One region of the Pseudoalteromonas sp. NCIMB 1079 genome, then DNA from elsewhere that is predicted to be linked to it. Evidence: riboswitches for the same ligand, from Rfam matches in the RefSeq annotation. Region 1 holds a riboswitch; the other holds the start of a gene.
What was found. A riboswitch is a leader RNA that binds a small molecule or an ion and turns the genes downstream of it on or off. The one in region 1 is predicted to bind cobalamin.
Positions count from the first base shown of each region.

Region 2: linked by a shared signal. The riboswitch ahead of ABX891_RS04520 (ABC transporter ATP-binding protein) and the one ahead of ABX891_RS14170 (TonB-dependent receptor domain-containing protein) in region 1 are both predicted to bind cobalamin.

Region 1 covers NZ_JBEWZA010000001.1:3,045,346-3,056,286, forward strand. Annotated here, with positions in the region: gene ABX891_RS14150 (DUF2982 domain-containing protein) at 1-683, opposite strand, end outside; gene ABX891_RS14155 (efflux RND transporter periplasmic adaptor subunit) at 930-1,982, shown strand; gene ABX891_RS14160 (efflux RND transporter permease subunit) at 1,986-5,084, shown strand; gene msrA (peptide-methionine (S)-S-oxide reductase MsrA) at 5,170-5,706, shown strand; gene ABX891_RS14170 (TonB-dependent receptor domain-containing protein) at 5,943-7,793, opposite strand; cobalamin riboswitch at 7,831-8,014, opposite strand; gene ABX891_RS14175 (YajQ family cyclic di-GMP-binding protein) at 8,180-8,662, opposite strand; gene ABX891_RS14180 (VanZ family protein) at 8,815-9,168, shown strand; gene ABX891_RS14185 (ketopantoate reductase family protein) at 9,161-10,063, shown strand; gene thiI (tRNA uracil 4-sulfurtransferase ThiI) at 10,089-10,941, opposite strand, start outside.
Region 2 covers NZ_JBEWZA010000001.1:965,214-976,154, forward strand. Annotated here, with positions in the region: gene recQ (DNA helicase RecQ) at 1-1,629, opposite strand, end outside; gene ABX891_RS04490 (thioesterase family protein) at 1,763-2,218, shown strand; gene rarD (EamA family transporter RarD) at 2,270-3,187, shown strand; gene ABX891_RS04500 (response regulator) at 3,204-4,439, opposite strand; gene ABX891_RS04505 (MaoP family protein) at 4,526-4,900, opposite strand; gene ABX891_RS04510 (LysR family transcriptional regulator) at 4,992-5,864, shown strand; gene ABX891_RS04515 (porin) at 6,031-6,963, shown strand; cobalamin riboswitch at 7,006-7,157, shown strand; gene ABX891_RS04520 (ABC transporter ATP-binding protein) at 7,405-8,217, shown strand; gene ABX891_RS04525 (FecCD family ABC transporter permease) at 8,219-9,223, shown strand; gene ABX891_RS04530 (cobyric acid synthase) at 9,228-10,712, shown strand; gene cobO (cob(I)yrinic acid a,c-diamide adenosyltransferase) at 10,705-10,941, shown strand, end outside.

The sequences.
Region 1 (10,941 bases):
ATAAACTGACTAGGCTCGCGCTTCCATTTATTTAAGTTAGCACTAAATGTCCAGATATCTCTATCCAACACACTGGCTGGCAATAATAAATCGTAACCGGTTAACAGTCGAAGGTGCTTAGTTCTGTTGGCAAACATGGCTATAAGACCAGTATAGCTTATCCCTTTATGGGATGTGTAATGTGTATCTTCTATTAGCCATTCTGATGGGCAATTGCCATTTTTGCAATGTTTTTGAACAACTTGCATGAATAAGTTGCGCTGCTCTATTAATAATTTCCCTGCAATTCTAGGCGCTATGCTTGTTAAAAACTCGTCTATGTCGTTTACCTTAACACCAACTGCATTTAATTCTAAATAATCAAAGCCATCTTCTACTTTGGGTATACCACTGTGATGAAAGTTACTATGAGGCATACACCAAGCCCCGTACTTATGGCAATAAACAAGCTCCGACTCACTTAAAATAAGACTATGATATGGCTCTTGGGTTTTCAAAAAGCCAATAAAAATAGCAGCAAGGCACAAACTAACTAAAAACACTTCAAGGATGCTAATTTCACCTGGCCTTAGTATATTGAATAACATAATAAAAGCTAAGCCTATAGCACCTACAGCGAGCACCTCAATTGCGTTTCGCGCACCTTGTGCTCGAAACTTAATGACATTGTTAGATTTATCCATATTGGTAAAACACCATATAAAAAACAAACATAATAATGGCCCAAATTATGACCTTTCTTGTTGTTATACATAAGTTACAGGTAGTTTTAAATTTCATACATTACCACTTTTACCTCAACAAAATAGGAACAATGAATAAATCTTATTTACTTTTACGCTTAACGCACAAATTTATGAGACACATAACCGTCTTTTCCCGGTCTTATTTCGTACAATACTTACAATTCATTTTCAGGTATGAAATCAATGTACTCAAGACAATCAGGTAAAGCACTTTTTCCATTTATTATTACGTTACTTCTAATATTTAGCGTTTATTTATATCTACCCGCTAGCCACGGCGAACAGGCCGATTCATCACAAATGTCTACTCAGGTAACTGCTCATACTGTTACTTCACAGGAAAATGCTGTGATGATAGAAGCTATCGGTAGCGCGCGTGCAAACCAAGCTATCTATATAAAAAGTGCGCAAAACGATTATGTCACAGATATATATTTTAAAGACGGCGACTTAGTCAGTAAAGGACAAAAACTAGTAAAACTACAAAGCCAACAAGAACAAATTGCAGTTAAAGAGCTTGGCATAAACTTACGTGAAGAAAAGCGCCAGTTAGATCGCCTAACCGAACTTTCACGCTCGCAATCAACGGCAAAATCGTTACTTGAAGAGCAGTTATCGCGGGTTGATGCAACAGAGGCCCAACTAGAAAGCGCTAAAACTAAATTAAACGAGATGACTATTAGTGCTCCGTTTTCAGGTTTGTTAGGTAAGCGTGAAATATCAATAGGTGCCTACGTAAGTAATACAACAATAATCACAACACTTGATGATATTAGTATTATTAAAGTTGACTTTAAAGTACCTGAAAAATATTTAGCACAATTAAACATGGGCATGAAAGTACTTACCCAAAACGATGCCTATCCAGGACAAACATTTAACGGCAAGGTAACGCATATTAGCTCGCGTATTGATTCGGTTACACGCAGTGTTGAAGTAACAGCAAGTTTTGCTAATAAATCAGGATTACTTCGCCCTGGTATGTTATTAAATACAGCACTTGAGCTAAGCAGCAACCAGGCATTAATGGTACCTGAAAAAGCCGTAATCCCTTTGCAAGACAAACACTTTGTTTTTCAAATTCAAGACGGAATAGCTAATCGAGTTGAAGTACATGTAGCTGGCAGAAATAATGGCTGGGTTGCTATAGACGAAGGCTTAAACGATGGCGAGCAAATTGTTACTGAGGGGCTAATAAAAATTCGCTCTGGAAGTAAAGTAAGCGTAAAGGGGTAATACGTGAAAATTACAGATACTAGTGTTAAACGCCCCGTTTTTGCCATTGTAATTAATTTACTGCTGCTTACTTTTGGACTGGTTGCGTTTACTATGCTGCCACTTCGTGAATATCCAGATATTGAAACACCCATTGTAAATATCAGCACTGAATACACAGGTGCTTCTGCCGAAATTATAGAAACCAAAATAACGCAAATAATAGAAAATCGAATTTCAGGTATTGAAGGCATCAAAAGTATTAACTCTTCGAGCCGTAATGGGCGCTCAAACATTACTATTGAGTTTGATATTAACCGCGACATAGACGCTGCATCTAACGATGTACGCGAACGGGTAGCACGTGCACTTGATAGTTTGCCTGATCAGGTACGCCCGCCAGAAGTGTCTAAATCAAATAGTGATGAAAGCCCAATCGCATGGTTTGTATTAAACAGCGAAACAATGGACTCGTTACAGTTATCTGATTACGCGCAGCGTTTTATTGTTGACCGTTTAGCCGTGGTAGACGGCGTATCTAACGTACGTATTGGTGGTGAGCGTCAATACGCAATGAAAATTTGGCTAAACCGCCAAGCAATGGCTGCTCGTGGTATTACTTCAAGCGATATTGAAAATACACTTCGTACAGAAAACGTTGAACTACCTGCCGGTGAAATAGAATCAATAGATCGTGACTTTACAGTACGTACTGCACGTAGCTATAAAGATCAACGCGATTTTAAAAACCTGGTAATTAAACGTGGCGATGAAGGCTATTTAGTACGTTTAGGTGAAGTTGCCGATGTACACTTAGAAGCTGCCGATGACGAAAGCTTATTCCGTGGTAACGGGCGTAATATGATTGGCTTAGGTATTGTAAAACAAGCTAAAGCAAACACACTTACCGTAGTAGATAACGCACGTAGCGAGCTTGAAAAAATCAAACGAAACCTACCTGAAGGCACCACAATCCAAGACAGCTACGATTCGTCTGTATTTATTAAAGAGTCTATTAATGAGGTTTACAGCACACTAGCAATCTCTATGGGTTTAGTAGTACTCGTTATATTTTTGTTTTTAGGCAATATACGAGCAACGCTTATTCCAGCGGTCACCGTACCCGTTGCACTTGTTGGTAGCTTTATGTTTTTATTAGCAATGGGCTACTCAATTAACTTACTCACTTTACTTGCCTTAGTACTGGCCATTGGTTTAGTAGTAGATGATGCCATTGTAATGCTTGAAAATATCCACCGTCGTATTGAATTGGGTGAGCCGCCGTTACTAGCTGCATTTAGAGGCGCGCGTGAAGTAGGTTTTGCCATAATAGCAACCACTCTTGTACTTATATCTGTGTTTGTGCCATTAGTATTTATGGATGGCCGTATAGGTGCATTATTTACTGAGTTTGCTATGGCGGTAAGTGCTGCCGTATTTTTCTCAAGTGTTACAGCACTTACTCTCGCACCAGCTTTGTGCTCTAAAGTACTTAAAGTATCAGACAAACCAAATAAATTTAGCCAATGGATGGACCGTCAATTTACTAAAATTGAAGTAAGTTACCGTAATTCACTCTCCACTAACATAACCCGAAAATGGGGCTTAATGGTGAGCTTATTATTAGCTGGCTTTGTTAGTTACTCGTTGTTTTTACAAGTTCCTTCTGAGCTAACACCAAAAGAAGACCGTGGCACGTTCTTTATTATGATGAGCGGCCCTGAAGGCGCAAGTTACGAAAATAACGCCGCTAATATGGCTAAAATTGAAGAGCGCCTAATGCCTTATTCGCAAGCAGGTGAGCTAAGTCGCGTACTTGTTCGAGTACCCGGTTGGGGTGGCAGCGGCGGTGTTGCGATTGTGGGTATGGCCGATTGGGATAAACGCAAACGCTCAACGTGGGAAGTAATGGATGAAATAAGCGGTAAAATGCAAGAAGTTACCGATGTTCGTGCATTTGCCATTATGCGCCGTGGTATTGGCGGTGGTGGTTCATCTCGCCCAATTGAGTTTGTGCTGCAGGGTAATGACTATGCACAACTTGCCGATTGGCGTGACCGTATAATAAAGCGTGCTGAGCAAAACCCTGGTTTAGTTAGAATCGATCATGATTATAAAGAAACCTTCCCACAGTTTTTAGTCAGTATAGATAAAAACAAAGCCGCCGATTTAGGCGTGTCGGTATCTGATGTAGGCCGTACACTAGAAACAATGCTTGGCCAGCGCCGTGTTACAACCTTTATTGACCGCGGTGAAGAATACGATGTGATTTTAAAAGGGACTAAAGAAGATTTCACCAACCCTACTGATATTTCAAATATATACCTTAAATCACGAAGCGATGAACTAGTACCACTTGATAGCCTTATCAGCTTAAAAGAAGAAGCAACAGCCTCACGCTTAAACCGTTACAACCGTATGCGCGCAATTACATTAAGCGCCAACTTAGCCGACGGTTATACACTTGAGCAAGCGCTTAACTTTTTAAACGAGGTAGCCGCTGAGGAAAACGATATAGATGGCGCAGTAGATTACAAAGGTGAATCGCAGCTTTATTACGAAGGCGCATCAGCGATGACCTACGTATTTATACTTGCACTCACCGTTACCTTTTTAGTACTTGCTGCGCAGTTTGAAAGCTTTATGCACCCGTTTGTAATTATGCTTACCGTACCGCTTGGTTTAATGGGCGCTATGTTCGGACTTTGGGCTACAGGACTTACCTTAAATATTTACAGCCAAATAGGTATTGTCATGCTCATAGGGCTAAGTGCTAAAAACGGTATTTTGATTGTAGAATTTACTAACCAACTGCGCGATAAAGGCGTTGAATTTAGTGAAGCTATTTTGCAAGCAGCAACTCAGCGTTTGCGCCCTATTATTATGACCTCGCTGACTACAGTTATGAGTTCGGTACCTTTAGTACTTGCTTCAGGCCCGGGCGCTGAAAGCCGTATGGTGATAGGTGTAGTCGTGTTTACTGGGGTTATTGTATCGACCCTACTAACTCTTTTTGTTGTACCTGCTGCATATTATGCACTTGCACGTAACACTCAATCACCTGAGTTTTTACAGCAAAAATTAGACAAACAAGCGGCTGAAAAACCTTTCGAAGAGATCTAGCCTCTTAATTGCGCCGTAACCTTGTTGTTGCGGCGCATACAATTTATGCTCGCCTTTAAACCCCATATACATTTTAGGAATACTTATGAGCTCAACAACGCAAGTAGCAACATTTGGTGGCGGCTGTTTTTGGTGTATAGATGCTGCATTTAGACGTGTAAATGGCGTACTAACCGTAAGCTCTGGCTACACCGGCGGTGAAACAAATAACCCAACATATGATTCTGTATGCTCAGGCACAACCGGTCACGCTGAGGTTGTTAAAATTGAATTTGACGCGACTGTAGTTAGCTTTGAAACACTGCTAGCAATGTTTTTCACTTTGCATGATGCAACACAATTGAATCGCCAAGGTAACGATATAGGCACACAGTATAGAAGCGTTGTTTATTATCACGATGAAGCTCAACTAAAGCAAACCAATGAAATGATAGCTCAACTGCAAAGCCATGTGAGTGAGCCAATTGTGACAGAAGTCAGCCCTGCCACTACGTATTATCCAGCAGAGCATTATCATCAAGATTACTATAACGAAAACCCACAGCAGGGTTACTGTAGTATTTTAATAGCACCTAAATTACATAAGTTTGCAACCGTATTTAAAGAGTTCTTAGCTGATTAATACCAATCTGCATAAGTATAGAAGCTATTTAACGATAATAAAATTGCGCTCTAACTAGGCAAAAATTTTATATCTAGTGGTTCTAAATAAAAATTTATAACGACGTTAGCGTATGATTTAATCGGTTAAACTGTTTAGAGGTCTATGCAGGTTGGTATAACTTAAAAGTAAACAGAAAATGCAAAAAGCCCGATAACTTATCGGGCTTTTGTATTTTTTATAACTAAATAATAAACTTAGAACTGGTAGCTAATCCCAGCAAATACTTGTCTGCTGGGTGCGCTGTAACCTAAAAGCTCACCACTTGCGGCAAAGCCAATACCCGCAGTGAAGTACTCTTTATCAGTTAAGTTTTCAATACGTGCATGTAGCGCTAGATTATCTAAAAGCTGATAGTTAGCAGCAATATTAAACACAGTAAACGCTGCAATTTCTGTATCGTAGTATGAAATTGAATCGCGAGATGAGCGATATAGCATGGTTAGATTGGCGTCAAAATATCCCCAACTTTTAGTAAGTGTATAATTAAATGCTTCAGATGGACGACGCGCTAACTCTTTACCCGTAGTTTCATCTTCTGTATCTAAAAAACTTAAGTTAGCGTTATGTTCAAATCCTAATGCGCTAAACTCAGCACTAATTTCAACCCCTTGCATAGACACACGCGCAACATTTGAAGGGACATATTTTCCCAAATTAGCGTCATATTGGTTTTCAATTAAGTTTGTAATATTATTATCAAAAATAGTAATATCGTAACGACCCCATTTTGTTGTAAGCGTAATGCCCAGCTCATTATTCACAGCCTCTTCGGGCTTAATATCGCTGTTACCTACATAATAGAGGCTATTCGTTACAAACGCGTTCACCAATGATGGTGCTCTAAATGCTGTACCGTGACTTGCACGAACACTAATATATTTATTAGCTTTATAACCAACACCTGTGCTGTATGTATTAGCGCGACCGTGGTAATCGTAATCATCGGTTCTAATAACAGCACTAGCAAGCCATATGTCATCGTCATAAAAAGCACCAATAAATAATGCTTTATTATCGCGTTTTTCATGTAATGAAGTTGCTGTAGAACCGGATAAATCTTCTTGTAATAAATTAACACCGCCACTTAATTCTAGTGTTTGAGTTAAAGTATATAGACCACGATATTCTGCTTCAAAACGTTCAGTACTATAAAAAGTATTTACTGCAGTCCCTGTTTGCTCATTTTCTTCTTGCGATAAACTGACTGAAACACCTTGATTATAATTTTGAGAGCTTTTTTCCCAACCTAATTTAGCTATATAGTTTTCAAAATCATAAGCGTCGCTAGAGTATGCCGAGTCGTATTCACCCTCACCCTCACTATACTGTGCTTGTGCGCTAAATTGACCCAAATCTTCAGTATGATAGCTTAAGTTAAAACCAATATTTTTATTTCTATAGCCATCATCATCATGATCTTTAGTAATTGCAGCAGTAGGGTCTTTTTCAGTAACATCAAAGCCATCTGTTTCTTCATAACCTGCATTGTATTTAAAGCTCAACGCATCTTTAGCTACCCCACCTGCTAGCTGATAGTTTGAGTAACTATTGCTACCAAATGTTGCAGATAAGGTATTATTAATTGCATCACGAGTAATGATGTTAATAACCCCTGCGATTGCATCTGAACCATAAATGGCCGCGCGAGCACCTTTGATAACTTCGATACGTTCAATGCTATTAACAGGGATATTAGTAAGCGACACACTCCCCGATGTCGCATCACTTATCCTAACACCATCCACCAAAACCAATGTGTATTTTGCCGACGCGCCACGTACAAATACATCCGCTTTTTGCCCAAAGCCCCCATTACTTACAATATCAAGACCAACAACTGTATTTAAAAGAGAGGGTAAATCGCGTACGTTGCTTGCTTCTATTTCTGCACGCTCAATAACATTTACACTTGCTAAAACGTCATTGATTGATTGCTCAAATTTATTAGCTGTAACGGTTATTTTTTCAATTGATTGCTCTGCGCCAGACACAGAAAATGAAAGCGCAGCAGAAATAGCAACGCCTAAAGTTGTTTTGTTTAACATGATGTCCCCTACCTTTGCCCACCGCAAAGATTTAAGTAAGTAAGATAGCATCAAGGCCGGTCTCCGGACTCAGTAAGCACATCAAAATATGCAATACTTTACCGTTGCGGGGGCAGTGTTGGGCTTGTAGTCATCATGAAAACGCACCAACTTCCCGATTATCCTGCTAAAAAAATCATTACATGAAGTGGCTAGCAAGCACCTTGAAAATATGTCGCTATTGTGAGTATTTTGTTTACAAATGTCAATGGACGTCTATATAGCTAAAGCTAGATTTACCTATGATAAATACGAAAAATAACCTCACAGAAAAAAGCCAAACATTACTGTTTAGCTTTTATTAATACATTCAACACACTCGTTAGCTAGGGTCTAGCAGGTGCACTTTAGTCACGAAAGTTTTTAAACTGAAAAGGCTGACCTAGCTCAGCGCTGCGCACTACTTGCATAGCCTCTTGAAGATCGTCACGTTTTTTACCTGTCACACGCACTTCTTCGCCTTGAATAGCGGCTTGTACTTTAACTTTTGAATCTTTAATGGCTTTAACCACTTTTTTGGCCATGTCTTTTTCGATACCTTGCTTTAACCCAACGTTACGAAATACATTTTTTCCTGCACGGCTAATATCTTGAAGTTCTAAACTAGCTACATCCATACCGCGCTTTGAAATTTTTCCCGCTAAAATATCGAACAACTGCATAACTTGAGAGTCAGCTTCTGCTTTAAGCTTAATTGTTTTATCGTTTAGCTCAATAGATGCATCAACGCCTCTAAAATCAAAGCGAGTCTCTAGTTCACGGTTTGCGTTATCAACCGCATTTTTAGCTTCGTTCATTTCTACTTCAGATACAATATCAAATGAAGGCATTAGTATACTCCTAACTATTTAATCTTAATTTTATGTGGCAATTATAACGCTAAAATTATAAATCTTTACATTTTTCTGCATCTTGTTCAGGTGCGATACTAAATTAATTTGATATACTTGCGCCTCTTTTTTAAGCGATTTTAGGATTTGTCGTGACAAGGCGTGTTTATCAAGCAGTTTTTTTAATCAGCATAGTGGCTTTCACCTTTTTATTTGCTAAAGAAATAAAAGGTGGCGTTGTAAATTTATTCCCTCATGTTGATAAAGTCGCCCATTTTGGGATTTTTTTTATATTAGCCATAATAATGGATAAGGCTTTTAAGCTTCCTTTATATGCTCAAATACTCTTATTAGCAGGCTATGGCGCCTCGATAGAAATAATGCAAGACGCACTTCCTTATAGGCAAGCATCACTTGGTGATTTTTTTGCTGATTTTGCAGGTGCTGCAAGCTACTTTTTACTTAGAGTAATTTTTACACCTCGAAAAAAGAACCCACATGGCTAATATTTTAATCGTTGGCGATGGCGCTATTGGCTTGTTGCTGAGCCACTTTTTGAGCGCATCGCATAATATCAGTGTTTTAACTCGTAAAAACCCAACAAACACCCGCTTTTACAGCAGAGCTAAGGGTGCATCAAAAAAAATTAACGCAAAATTTATTTCATTAAATCAGTTAGATAAAGCAACTGAATTTGATGTGATTTTATTTACCGTTAAAGCTTTTCAAGTGCTTGATGCGTTTTCTCAAATAAAGCCATTTTTACCGACACATTGCTCTGTTGTACTTTCGCATAATGGAATGGGCAACGTTGATGAGATAAATAACCAGCTAAACACCCATCAAGCACTCTACTTTTTAACGACAAGCATAGCGGGCTTTAAATCAAACCAATATATTGTGCAACACACAGGTGAAGGACAAAGCGTTATTGGTGGCTGTAATGAGCTTGCACTTCAAAATAGTGCGCCAATAGCTGATATTTTTAAAGTAATACCCAACCTAAAGTTTACTAATAACATTCAGCAGCTTCGTTTTGAAAAGCTACTCGTCAATATTGCCATTAATCCATTAAGCGCTTTAAGTAATGTAAAAAATGGCGAACTACGTGCACCTAAGTACAATACAATAATTTTTAATGCACTCACTGAAGCATGCAATATTGCAAAGGCTCAAGGGCTTAATATCCCATTAATTAAAGCGCTCAATATCGCTTATAAAATAATGGAGTTAACCGCAAATAATTACTCATCAATGCAGCAAGATATAGCTCACAATAGAGAAACTGAAATATCAGCTATATGTGGCTATATTAGCCAACAAGGTAAACTTCACAGTATTCCAACGCCTTACAACGATGAGTTGTTAGTCAAAATTCAGGCAAAAAAAAGCGTGGTATAAACCACGCTTATATAAGCTTTTAACTTTACGGGCGATAAACTTTTACCGTTTCGAAGCCCTGTTCGTGCAGCATAAGTGCCTGTAGTTGGCTCATTACGCCTCTGTCACAATATAAATAGTAGTCAGTGTCTTTTGGTAAATCACCAAACTTAGTAGCCAAACGGAAGAACGGCAAATGCACCACTTCAACACCATCGATTGCAAGCGGTGCAGCTTCTTCTTCTTCTGGTGAGCGAATATCAATTACTACAGAGCCTGCAGGTAAATCAGCAACCGACTCTGCCTCTTTTAGCTCTTGCTTGGCTTCTACGTCAATATCGCGTACATCCATTATGCGCGCGTTATTTACTACGGTATCTAGCACATCAAAATCGAACTTTTCTTCTTCGGCTTCTATTACTTCAATTTTGGCTTTAACTGTCGGTTTTTTAGAAATAACACCACAATATTCAGGCATCGTTTCAGCCATTTCAGCTGTACCAATTTGGCGAGCAAGATTAATAATTTCTTGTTTATCATTTTGAATTAGCGGGCGTAAAATAAGCGTTTCAGTAACACGGTCAATCACGCTTAAGTTCGCTAATGTTTGACTAGATACTTGGCCAATACTTTCACCAGTGACAAGCGCCTGAATGTTCAACTTTTCAGCCACTACACTTCCTGCTCGCATCATCATACGTTTAAGTACAACACCCATTTGGCTGTTTTCAACGTTTTCTAGAATTTCAGCAACAACAGGTTCAAAATCAACTGTTATAAATTTAACTTTATGTGTTGAGCTGTATTTTTTCCATAAAAAATAGCTCGCTTGCTTAACACCAATCTCGTGCGCTGCGCCACCTAGATTAAAGAATAAAAAGTGCGTACGTGCGCCTTTA
Region 2 (10,941 bases), 2.1 Mb from region 1:
AAGTGCGCGCAGGCGAGCAAAGAGTTTTTTGTCGTAATTAAATTGCGCTAACTTATCTTGATAAACGTGTTTGGCTTGCAGGCGTGGCTCGGCTAATTGCAGTGCGTATTCACCTTTTAAAATTACACGCGCGGCTTCTGTTAATCTAAGTGACGCACCTTGTGTTATATCTTGGCTAAGTAAGCCTTGATGAATAAGTTGGCGTAAAATACTGAGCCAAAACTCACTGCTTTTATCTTTACCTATGCCGTAAGTACTTAACTCATGATGATTATTATCGCGGATGCGGCTCGTGTTTGCACCGCGAAGTAATTCAACAATATAACCAAGTCCAAAACGTTGTCCCGCTCTGTACACACACGAAAGTGCTTGCTGGGCGACTAACGTACCATCAAAGCTTTTTGGCGGATTTAAGCAAATATCGCAGTTGCCACAAGGTTCGCGTTGATATTCACTAAAATAGTTAAGTAATATTTGACGACGACATGTTTGCGCTTCGGCAAAGCTTGCCATTGCGTTAAAGCGTTGTTCTTCTACGCGGCGGCGTTGTTCGTCGTCTATGTCTTCAAAAAAGCGCCTTACGCGACCTATATCAGCTGGGTCAAAATACATTATAGCTTCTGCGGCAAGTCCATCTCGCCCAGCTCGACCAGTTTCTTGATAGTACGACTCTATACTTTTTGGAATATCGTAATGCAGTACAAAACGCACATTAGGCTTGTTTATGCCCATGCCAAAAGCAACGGTTGCGACCACTATTTGTATATCGTCACGGGCAAACCCGGTTTGTACAAATTGCCGTTGCTCGTTACTCATACCAGCATGATAAGCTGCAGCGTTTAGTCCAGCATCTGCAAGCTTTTCAGCAATGTCGTCTACGCGTTTACGGCTGGTGCAATAAATAATACCGCTTTGGCTTTTTTGCTCCTTTAGGTAGCGAAGCAATTGCACCATAGGTTTAAATTTTTCTTCTATGGTGTAACGAATATTGGGGCGATCAAAGCTGCCAGTATGAATATAAGGCTGTTGTAGTTTTAATTGCTCAACTATATCAAACCGTGTGGCTTTATCAGCGGTGGCGGTTAATGCCATCATTGGGACATGTGCAAAACGTTGCTTTAATTCGTTTAAGCGAAAGTAGTGAGGTCTAAAGTCATGGCCCCAATGCGACACACAGTGCGCTTCGTCAATGGCAAATAAACTCACATTTAAATGCGATAAGCGCTCTAAAAATTCGCGTTGTAATACTTTTTCAGGCGCCACATATAAGAGCTTAATTTGCCCCTGATGAAGCTGTTGATACACCAATTGCTGTTCTTCTCGTGCTAAGCTGTTATTAACGTAAGCGGCTTTTACCCCAAGAGCTTGCAGTTGCGTTACCTGATCTTGCATTAGCGATATAAGCGGAGATATAACAATAGTTACGCCTTCGAGTACTAAAGCAGGGATTTGGTAGCACACCGATTTTCCGCCGCCAGTAGGAAGCAATACAAGCGAGTCTTGGCCGTTAATAGCAGCATCAATAACTGCTTTTTGACCGTCGCGAAATTCACTGTAGCCAAACACTTGTTTGAGGACAGTTTCGGGTTTACGCACAAGGGTGCTAGAAGGTGGAGTTGATGTATTCATTGGCGGGTATTTTAGTGGTTTTTTAGTGAGATGTCTTTAGCTGAGTTACTTGATAAATTATTTAAGTGGAGTCTCGTAGTTTTACACTATGTATGTTTTACTCATCTTACCTGTTTTGACATAGAGAATAATAATGAATAAAGAAATGTTAATTGAACAAGTGGGCGCGTTATTTGTAAATGGCATGCCGTTTAACCAGTTTTTACAAATATCGGTTGAGTCGTTAAGCCCTGAACAGGCCAAAATTACGTTCCCGTGGCAGGATGTACTAATTGGTAATCCTGCGCAAAAAATACTCCATGGTGGTGTTATTTCAGCCGTACTTGATAATGTAGGCGGTATGCTCGCTGCAGCAAGTGTAATTGATAAACTCACCGATTTAGATATCACAAGTGTGCAAACAAAATTAGCCACGCTTGGGACTATCGACTTACGTACTGATTATTTGCGCCCTGGTAAAGGAGAGAGCTTTACTGCCAGCGCAACACTTATTCGTTCAGGTAATAAAGTATGTGTATGCAGAATGGAATTACATAACGAACAGTCTGTTCAAATTGCTTTTGGAACCGGTACGTATTTAGTTGGATAAAACGCGTATGGCAAGTAAACTAGCGGCCTTTTAAATCACTAAGTGTTTATTATGTCGATTGATACTGAGCAGCGTAAAGGTGCTATTTTTGCTTGTCTTGCTTTTCTAATGTGGGGCCTTGCGCCAATATACTTTAAGTTGATTCAGCATGTTTCTGCTTTTGAAATTTTAATGCATCGGGTTATTTGGTCGGTTGTGTTTTTAGTATTGGTAGTAAGTGTTTTACGGTATTGGGGTAAAATTAAACGCATTATCGTTCAACCTAAGCTTTTGCTTATGCTTGTTATAACCTCTGCACTGCTTGGGTTTAATTGGGGTTTATTTATATGGGCTATAAATAATAACCACATGCTTGATGCAAGCTTGGGCTATTACATAAATCCTCTTTTAAATGTATTACTGGGTATGCTTTTTTTAGGCGAACGCCTGCGTAAGTTCCAAGGCGTAGCAGTAGCCCTTGCCTTTAGCGGTGTAGTGCTGCAGCTAATTAGTTTTGGCTCGTTTCCGGTAGTTGCCTTTTCACTGGCTATATCATTTGCACTTTATGGCTTATTACGTAAAAAACTACCCGTTGAAGCCTTACCTGGCATTTTACTCGAAGCACTTATATTACTGCCTGTCGCACTTATTTATTGGTGGTTAATGGTGCCAACACCGACTTCAAGCTTAGCAGCTAACGATTGGCATACTAATGTACTACTGATTAGTGCAGGTATTGTAACTACATTACCACTGCTTTGTTTTACCGGCGCCGCTAAGCGTTTGCAATATACTACACTTGGCTTTTTTCAATACATTGGGCCAAGCTTAATGTTTATACTAGCTGTGGTGTTTTATGGTGAAGTGTTTGATGCAGAGCGTGTAGTAACATTTGCATGTATTTGGAGTGCACTGGCTATTTTTAGTTGGGACTCTTACCATCAATCACGCAAACGTAAAAGGGCGGCTATTACAGCCGCAGAAGTATAATTAACTAATAAAATGGTTAACTAACTACTTTATTACGACCAGATTCTTTAGCGTCGTAAAGCTTTAAGTCGGCCTGTTTTAAAAGTTCATCAATTTGATAAACAGGCCCGTTTGCAAAGCCAATAGAAATGGTGAATTTTATTTTAGCTTTACTAAACTCTTGGCTATTCATTTCTATAAAATACCTAAAGCCTTCAAGGCGTTTAAGGGCTTCTTGTTTATCTACATCTATAAAATAAACTGCAAACTCTTCACCACCTAAGCGCGCTACTAAGTGCTTTTTAAAGTATTTACTGAAGCAAATAGAGAGCCCTTTTAATACTTCGTCGCCAACATCGTGCCCGTATGTATCGTTAATTGATTTAAAGTGATCAATATCAAGCATAGCTAAAGCACCGTCACCTTTAGTATGTTTTATTTGCTTTAATGATTTTTCAGCTTCTTCAAAAAAGTAACGACGATTTGGTAAATTAGTTAAATAATCCGTGTTGGCTTGTCGCCTTATGGTGGCTATAAGTTCTAACATATCGACGTTTTGACTAAGCCTGCAGTAAAACTCTTCGCTATTAAAAGGTTTATGCAAATAATCGTTTGCGCCATTTTTTAAAAATAAGCTAGAAAGCCCTACAGAGTCAGAACCCGAAATACCAATAATAGCCTTTTCATCATTGCTATATAAGCGGCGAATCTCGCTACATAGTTCATCGCCATTCATGTTGGGCATTTCATTATCAGTAATAATAACTGAAATATCAGGTGAAGCTTCAAGGAGGTTTAACGCTTCTTGTCCGTCTTGCGCTTCAATAATTTGATACTTATGGCGCACTAATAAACTACAAATGTATCGTCGGGTCGATTTAGAGTCGTCAACAACGAGTACTTTTACATTTTCGTTACGAGGCAGGCGCTGTAACTGTTTTTCGAGGTACTGATAAGCTTGTTTATTTTCTTTAATGATGTAATCGATGATTGGGTATTTTTCTACAGTGTCGCGAGTTTTTTTATCAATATTGCCCGTCATTACAATAGTTGGAATGTCTGCATTAATAGTACAAGGTACAGCTTCACCAGATGGGGCATCAGGTAATATGAAGTCAACTACAGCGCAAAAATAGCTATTTTTACTTATAAGCTCTTTTGTTTGCGCTAATGACTCAGCTATATCAACTTCATAACCAGCCTTAAGCGCGATGTGCTTTTGCACTCGCGCCATGGCAGGTGTATCTTCAACTATTAGTATTTTTCGCGTCACGGAACAACCCTATATATATTTTGCAAAAATATTTGCTTATACAAGTTGTAACTGTTAAAACGCAAAAAAGCAAATAACTTAAGTACTTACAGATTATCCGCTTCTGAATAATACTCTTGGCTAATCGGTGCCGGGCTCGACATTTTTGAGCGTCCAAATAAAGTATGAAACTTAGTTTTGCAGGTCGTTAGTTTTAAGTATTTTACCCAAGCTCGTTCGATTGGGTTGGTAGGTTCTTGTGAGCCAGTTACGACTGCTACAAACTGTTCTTGGTGTTCGTTTTGCGGCTCAATTGTTTTACTGTATAAGCCTTTTAAAACAACTCCGTGTTGTTCAAGTATGCTGGCTTCTAATAAGGTGAAGTTTCCGCTGCGGCTAAAGCCTCGTGGAAAGTTTTGATCATCATAAAATTGACGTTGGCTAACAAATGCTTGGCGTAGTAATGAAATGTTATTGCTCATAGCTTTATCCTCATACCTTAGTAATTAGCTGGAGTATGATGCAAGTTTGGCAATTTATTAAACAAATTATTTTTATCGTGAGGATAAAAAATTGGATATCGATTTATTAAAAACATTCGTTGAGGTAGTGCGTACGCGTCACTTTGGTAAAGCGGCCGAAAACCTTTATATTACGCAGTCTGCAGTGAGCTTTAGAATTCGCCAATTAGAGCAAGGGCTTGGTGTTAATTTGTTTATTCGCCAGCGTAATAACATTCAACTTACAGCACCTGGCGAGCGCTTATTACCCCATGCACAAATGATTATTACGGGCATGCAACGCGCCAAAGTGGATGTTGCGCTTGCCGATAATATGCATAAGCAAATTAGCTTAGCAGGAACGCCTAATATTTGGGATGCTTTTTTACAGTTTGGTATAACAAATATTGTATCGGCGATGCCGGGCGTGTCATTAGTCGCAGAAGTTAAAGCACAACAAGAAAGCACTCGGCTGTTATTAGAACGCACGCTTGATTTGGCAATATTGTTTGATCCACCAAAAGTAGACGAGCTAGTGGTAGAGCGAATCTGTGAGTTGCCAATCATTCCCGTAAGCGGATACGACACTGCAACGAACGAAAACTTTTTTGATAATCAGTATGTATATGTTGATTGGGGAACTACTTTCTCACTTTGGCATGCGCGTCAGTTTACCGGTAAAACACCGCCTTATTTTAGAACCAGCACAGGACGTATTGCACTTGATTTAATACTGCAATGTGGCGGCAGTGCATTTATACCTCAAGTATTGGTAGAAGGGCATTTAGAAAAAGGTGAACTGTTTCATGTTAAAGATGTAGAAAATACCTCGCGAGACGTGTTTATAGCGTATCACAGAGACAACGAGCAAAAAGAGTTAATAGAAACCTTAGTTAATTTACTATCGCAAATGACCCCAAGCTTGTCATTAAAGAAAAGTAAGTAAGTTCGGCCGTTTATTAGGCTTTCATGTTATTTTGATTTCAAATTTAATGCATTTTTATTAATAAAAAAAGACATTAATATTTCCATTGTAATATTACTGTCATTTAGTGGTGACAAAATGCAGCAGTTTTAAAAATTAGTCTTTTGTGATTATCCAAGGAAATAACATGAAATTTGTAAAATCGAGCTTATGCTTAGCACTATTAAGTGGTTTATCTTTTAATGCACTTGCCGATGTAGACATTTACGGTAAAGCGAATGTAACAGTGCAATCATCTGATGACGGCGAAGGGTCTTTTACTGAGATAAAAAGTAATGCATCTCGTCTTGGTGTTAAAGGTTCTGAAAAAATAAATGATAGTTTAGAAGCGGTATATAAGTTTGAGTTTCAAGTTGATGTGTCTGATGCTGATTCAAAAGGCGATAACGACGACAATATTTCTGCGCGTAACCAATACGTTGGTTTAAAAGGTGCGTTTGGCCAAGTGGTTATTGGTCGTAACGATACTGCGCTTAAACAATCTCAAGGTAAGTTAGACTTGTTTAACGACCTTGAAGGCGATATTAAAAATGTATTTAAAGGTGAAAACCGTTTAGGGAATACTGTTAGTTATTCATCAAACTCATACGAAGGTTTTAAAGTACTTGCTACTTTTGTAGCTGAAGATGATGTAGACGCTGATAACGGTTACTCAATGGCGGTTACTTACGGTGACGTGGCACTTAAAAAGAGCGCAGTATATGCCTCTATCGCAGCCGATAGTGAAGTAAATGGCTACGATGTAGTACGCGCATCAATCCAAGGTAAAGTTGAAAACTTTAAGTTAGGTGCAATGTACCAAACACAAGAAAAAGTTGACGGCAGCGCAGAAGCGGATGGTTATCTATTAAATGCGGCTTACAGCATGGGTAACAACACATTTAAAGTACAATACCAAGACATGGACTTTGACGACAGCGACGATAAGTCAGCAATATCAGTTGGTCTTGATCACAAATTAAATAAAAACATTAAAGTATTTGGCTTTTACTCAAGCTTCGATATGGACAACAACGTTGACCAAGACTACGTAGGCTTAGGTATGGAATACAAGTTTTAACTATTCGCTAAATTAGTTAAAACACTCCCTTTTAATCGCGCTCTTTTGAGTGCGGTTTTTTTTGCTTTAAATTATTTACTTAGCCGCCCATAATAGAGCTTCATTTGGAATGAGGTGCGAGTCCTCGACTGTTCCCGCAACTGTAATTAGCGCAAAGCTTTAAGTCAGATACAAATGGTATAATACCAATTTTATTAAAAACATGATCTTTCTAGCGAATTATATAACTTACTAACTTCGTTAAAAATTATTTATATAGAAAAAGTATATGTCATAATTTCCGCCTTGTTATTAAGCTATTTATTTGTCGCTATAATAAATCACTAATTTAATACAATTGGTATGAATTCTTTTAACGAGCGGGTTTACTCATTTTTTCTTGTAGTGCATTAGTATTTTTATCGCATTTTTAGTGAGTTTAATCCCGTCTAGGACTGACTATTGCACACTCAAACGCCATTAAATATACCATTACTAAACGTTAAAAACGTATCGTGGGGTATTGGCAATAAAACGATCCTCAAAAAAATAAACCTTAAAATAACCACAGGTAAATTTGTTGGTTTAATTGGACCTAATGGCGCAGGTAAATCGAGCTTATTGCGTTGTTTATATCGTTTTAATAAACCCAGTGATGGCGTTGTAGAGTTTAACAACACCGATATTTGGCAGCTAAAAAGCGATGAGTACGCAAAAAAAGTAGCGGTTGTTTTGCAAGAAACCCCGTCGCAATTTAACTTAAGCGTATTTGATGTTATTGCGCTTGGGCTAACGCCTCATAAATCGCTATTTAGCTCGGTAACTAACATTGATAAACAAAAAATTACCCAAGCTATCAACACTGTAGGGTTGGCAGATCATAGCGATCAAAGCTTTGAGTCACTTTCGGGTGGTGAAAAGCAACGTGCCTTGATAGCCCGCGCCATAGTCCAGCAACCTCAGTTGTTAATAATGGACGAACCAACTAGCCATTTAGATGTTAAATACCAAATACAGGTAATGGAGCTTGCTAAATCGTTGGGTGTAACGGTGTTTGCATCGTTTCACGATTTAAACTTAGCTTCTGCAATGTGCGATGAACTAGTGGTTATTAAAAATGGTGAAATTACGCATTCAGGCACGCCAAGTGAGGTATTAACCGAAAACATGCTAGGCGACGTTTTTGGTGTCTGCGCCCAAGTAAATAATCACCCGCAAATATCGAAGTCGGGAAATAGCATCCCTCATATCACTTACTTTTATGGTTACGAATAATATGAGCGCAGTTAATACTCGCCACTCACTTGCGCTATTCATCAGTGCTGCAGCTGCTTTATTTAGCTTATTTGCAGCACTTAGTTTTGGTGCAGCAGAGACCTCACTTCAAGATGTATTTAATAGTTTTTTACTCTCAAATGAGGCGTCTTTTAATACGCGTATTATTTTTGAACTAAGAATGCCACGCACATTACTCGCCTTTTTAGCAGGCTCTGGCTTAGCAATTGCGGGGCTTATTTTACAAACGGTAACGCGCAACCCCCTAGCCGACCCTTACTTATTTGGTATATCGTCGGGCGCCTCATTTGGGGTGGTGTTACTTATGGCATTAGCAGGCATTAGCGCAGGTTTTATGTTATCGGCAGCAGCGTTATTAGGTAGCTTACTCGCTATGAGTTTATTAATTCTTATTGCAGGTAGGCAGCAAAGTGCACAGGTAGAATCAATGTTATTAGCTGGCGTTGCTCTGTCGTTTTTATTTAGTGCATTTACCAGCTTGTTGCTTTATTGGAGCGACCCTCAGGCGGTAGCCGCTATTTTATTTTGGACACTGGGCAGCTTTGCACGTGCGCAGTGGGCAACGCTTTGGTTGCCTTTATTGGTAATTACATTGTGTACGTTTGTAATGCTGAGCTTTAGAAGGCAGCTCAATGCTATGTTACTGGGCGATGAAAGCGCAATTACATTAGGTGTTAGGGTCCAGCGTTTTAGAGTACTTATGCTGGTTTTGAGCTCATTAATTACCGCTGTGTTGGTGGCTATGTGTGGTGGTATTGGGTTTGTAGGATTAATGGTACCGCACATTGTGCGCTTTTTTATCTCCCAAGGCACCATCGCGGGATTGCTAGTAACCAGCTTAGTGGGCGGTACATTTATGGTGTGGGTTGATGTACTTTCGCGCTCATTGCTAAAAAACCAAGAATTGCCCGTAGGTGTTATAACCGCTGCTATTGGTAGCGTGTTCTTTTTGAGTTTATTGTTTTTTAGAAAGCGAAGGGTGTAATTCCATGAAAACCTTAATGGTGCAAGGCACTACTTCCGACGCAGGTAAAAGTACCCTAGTTGCAGCCCTTTGCAGAGTATTTGCTAAGCGAGGGGTAAAGGTTGCGCCTTTTAAACCACAAAATATGGCACTTAATAGCGCAGTAACAAAAGATGGCGGCGAAATTGGTCGTGCGCAAGCTTTGCAAGCAATAGCAGCTAAAATAGAGCCAGAAATAGACTTTAATCCTATTTTACTTAAACCTAATAGCGATACGGGCGCACAAGTGATTATTCACGGAAGAGCCATTAGCAATATGGAAGCGGGCAAATATCACGACTATAAAAAAGTGGCGATGGATGCAGTAATAACCTCACATAACCGTTTAGCTAAACGTTTTGATTTACTCCTTGTTGAAGGGGCTGGGAGCCCTGCTGAAATAAACCTGCGTGAAAACGATATTGCCAATATGGGCTACGCCGAAGAGGTAGATTGCCCAGTAATTATAATTGCTGATATTGATAAAGGCGGCGTATTTGCACACTTGGTAGGTACGCTTGCTTTGCTAAGCGAGTCAGAACAAGCGCGCGTAAAAGGCTTTGTTATAAACCGCTTTAGAGGCGATATAGGTTTGCTGCAAGGCGGGCTAGATTGGCTTGAAGAATACACAAACAAACCCGTGCTTGGCGTATTGCCTTATTTGCACGACCTTGCGCTTGATGCCGAGGACGCCGTCGCAATTGATAATAACGTAACCAACGCCACAATTAATATTGCAGTGCTACTTGTTCCCCACATTAGTAACCACACCGATTTTGATGCACTGCGTTTGCACCCAAACATTAATATAAATTATGTGCGCCATACGCAAACGATCCCAAACGTTGATCTGATAATTCTCCCTGGCAGTAAAAATGTGCTAGGCGATTTAAATTTTTTGAAAAATGAAGGCTGGGACACTCAAATTAAACGCCACTTACGCTATGGTGGTAAAGTACTTGGTATTTGTGGCGGCATGCAAATGCTAGGCAATACAATCAACGATCCCGAGGGTATTGAGTCATCATTAAAACAAGTAAATGGACTCGCCCTGTGCGATTTTGAAACCACGCTGAAAGCACAAAAAGTATTAACTAAAATAACCGCTACACTGCTTTTAAATAACCAACAAACACCCTGTAGTGGTTACGAAATACATGCAGGGATTAGCCAAGGTGCAGCGCTTAATAAGCCATTTTTAACCTTTGATGAAAGCCACCCACATGGCTTTACGTTTGATGGCTTTATTAGCGATGATAACGCCATTGCGGGCACTTATTTACATGGCTTGTTTGATGAAGCCGATGCTACATCGCAAATTTTAAAATGGGTAAAACCAAGCGCCTCAATTAACCCAATTAGTATTGCCACTCATCGCGAGCAGCAGTTAGAACGATTAGCAACCATGTGCGAAACGCATTTAAACATACAGCAAATTATCTCGATTTATGAAGGGCACAATAATGACTGAACAAAACAACGATAAGCATAAGCAGCGCCAACAAAAAGTAAAAGAACAAGTGGATGCACGTGTTGCCGCCGCACAAGATGTAAAAGGTATTTTTCAGGTAATCACCGGTAACGGTAAAGGTAAATCAACCTCGGGCTTTGGCGTTGTAGCACGTTGCGTAGGGCATGGTAAAAAAGCAGCTGTTTGCCAATATATTAAAGGTACGTGGGAGTGTGGCGAGCGTAATTTA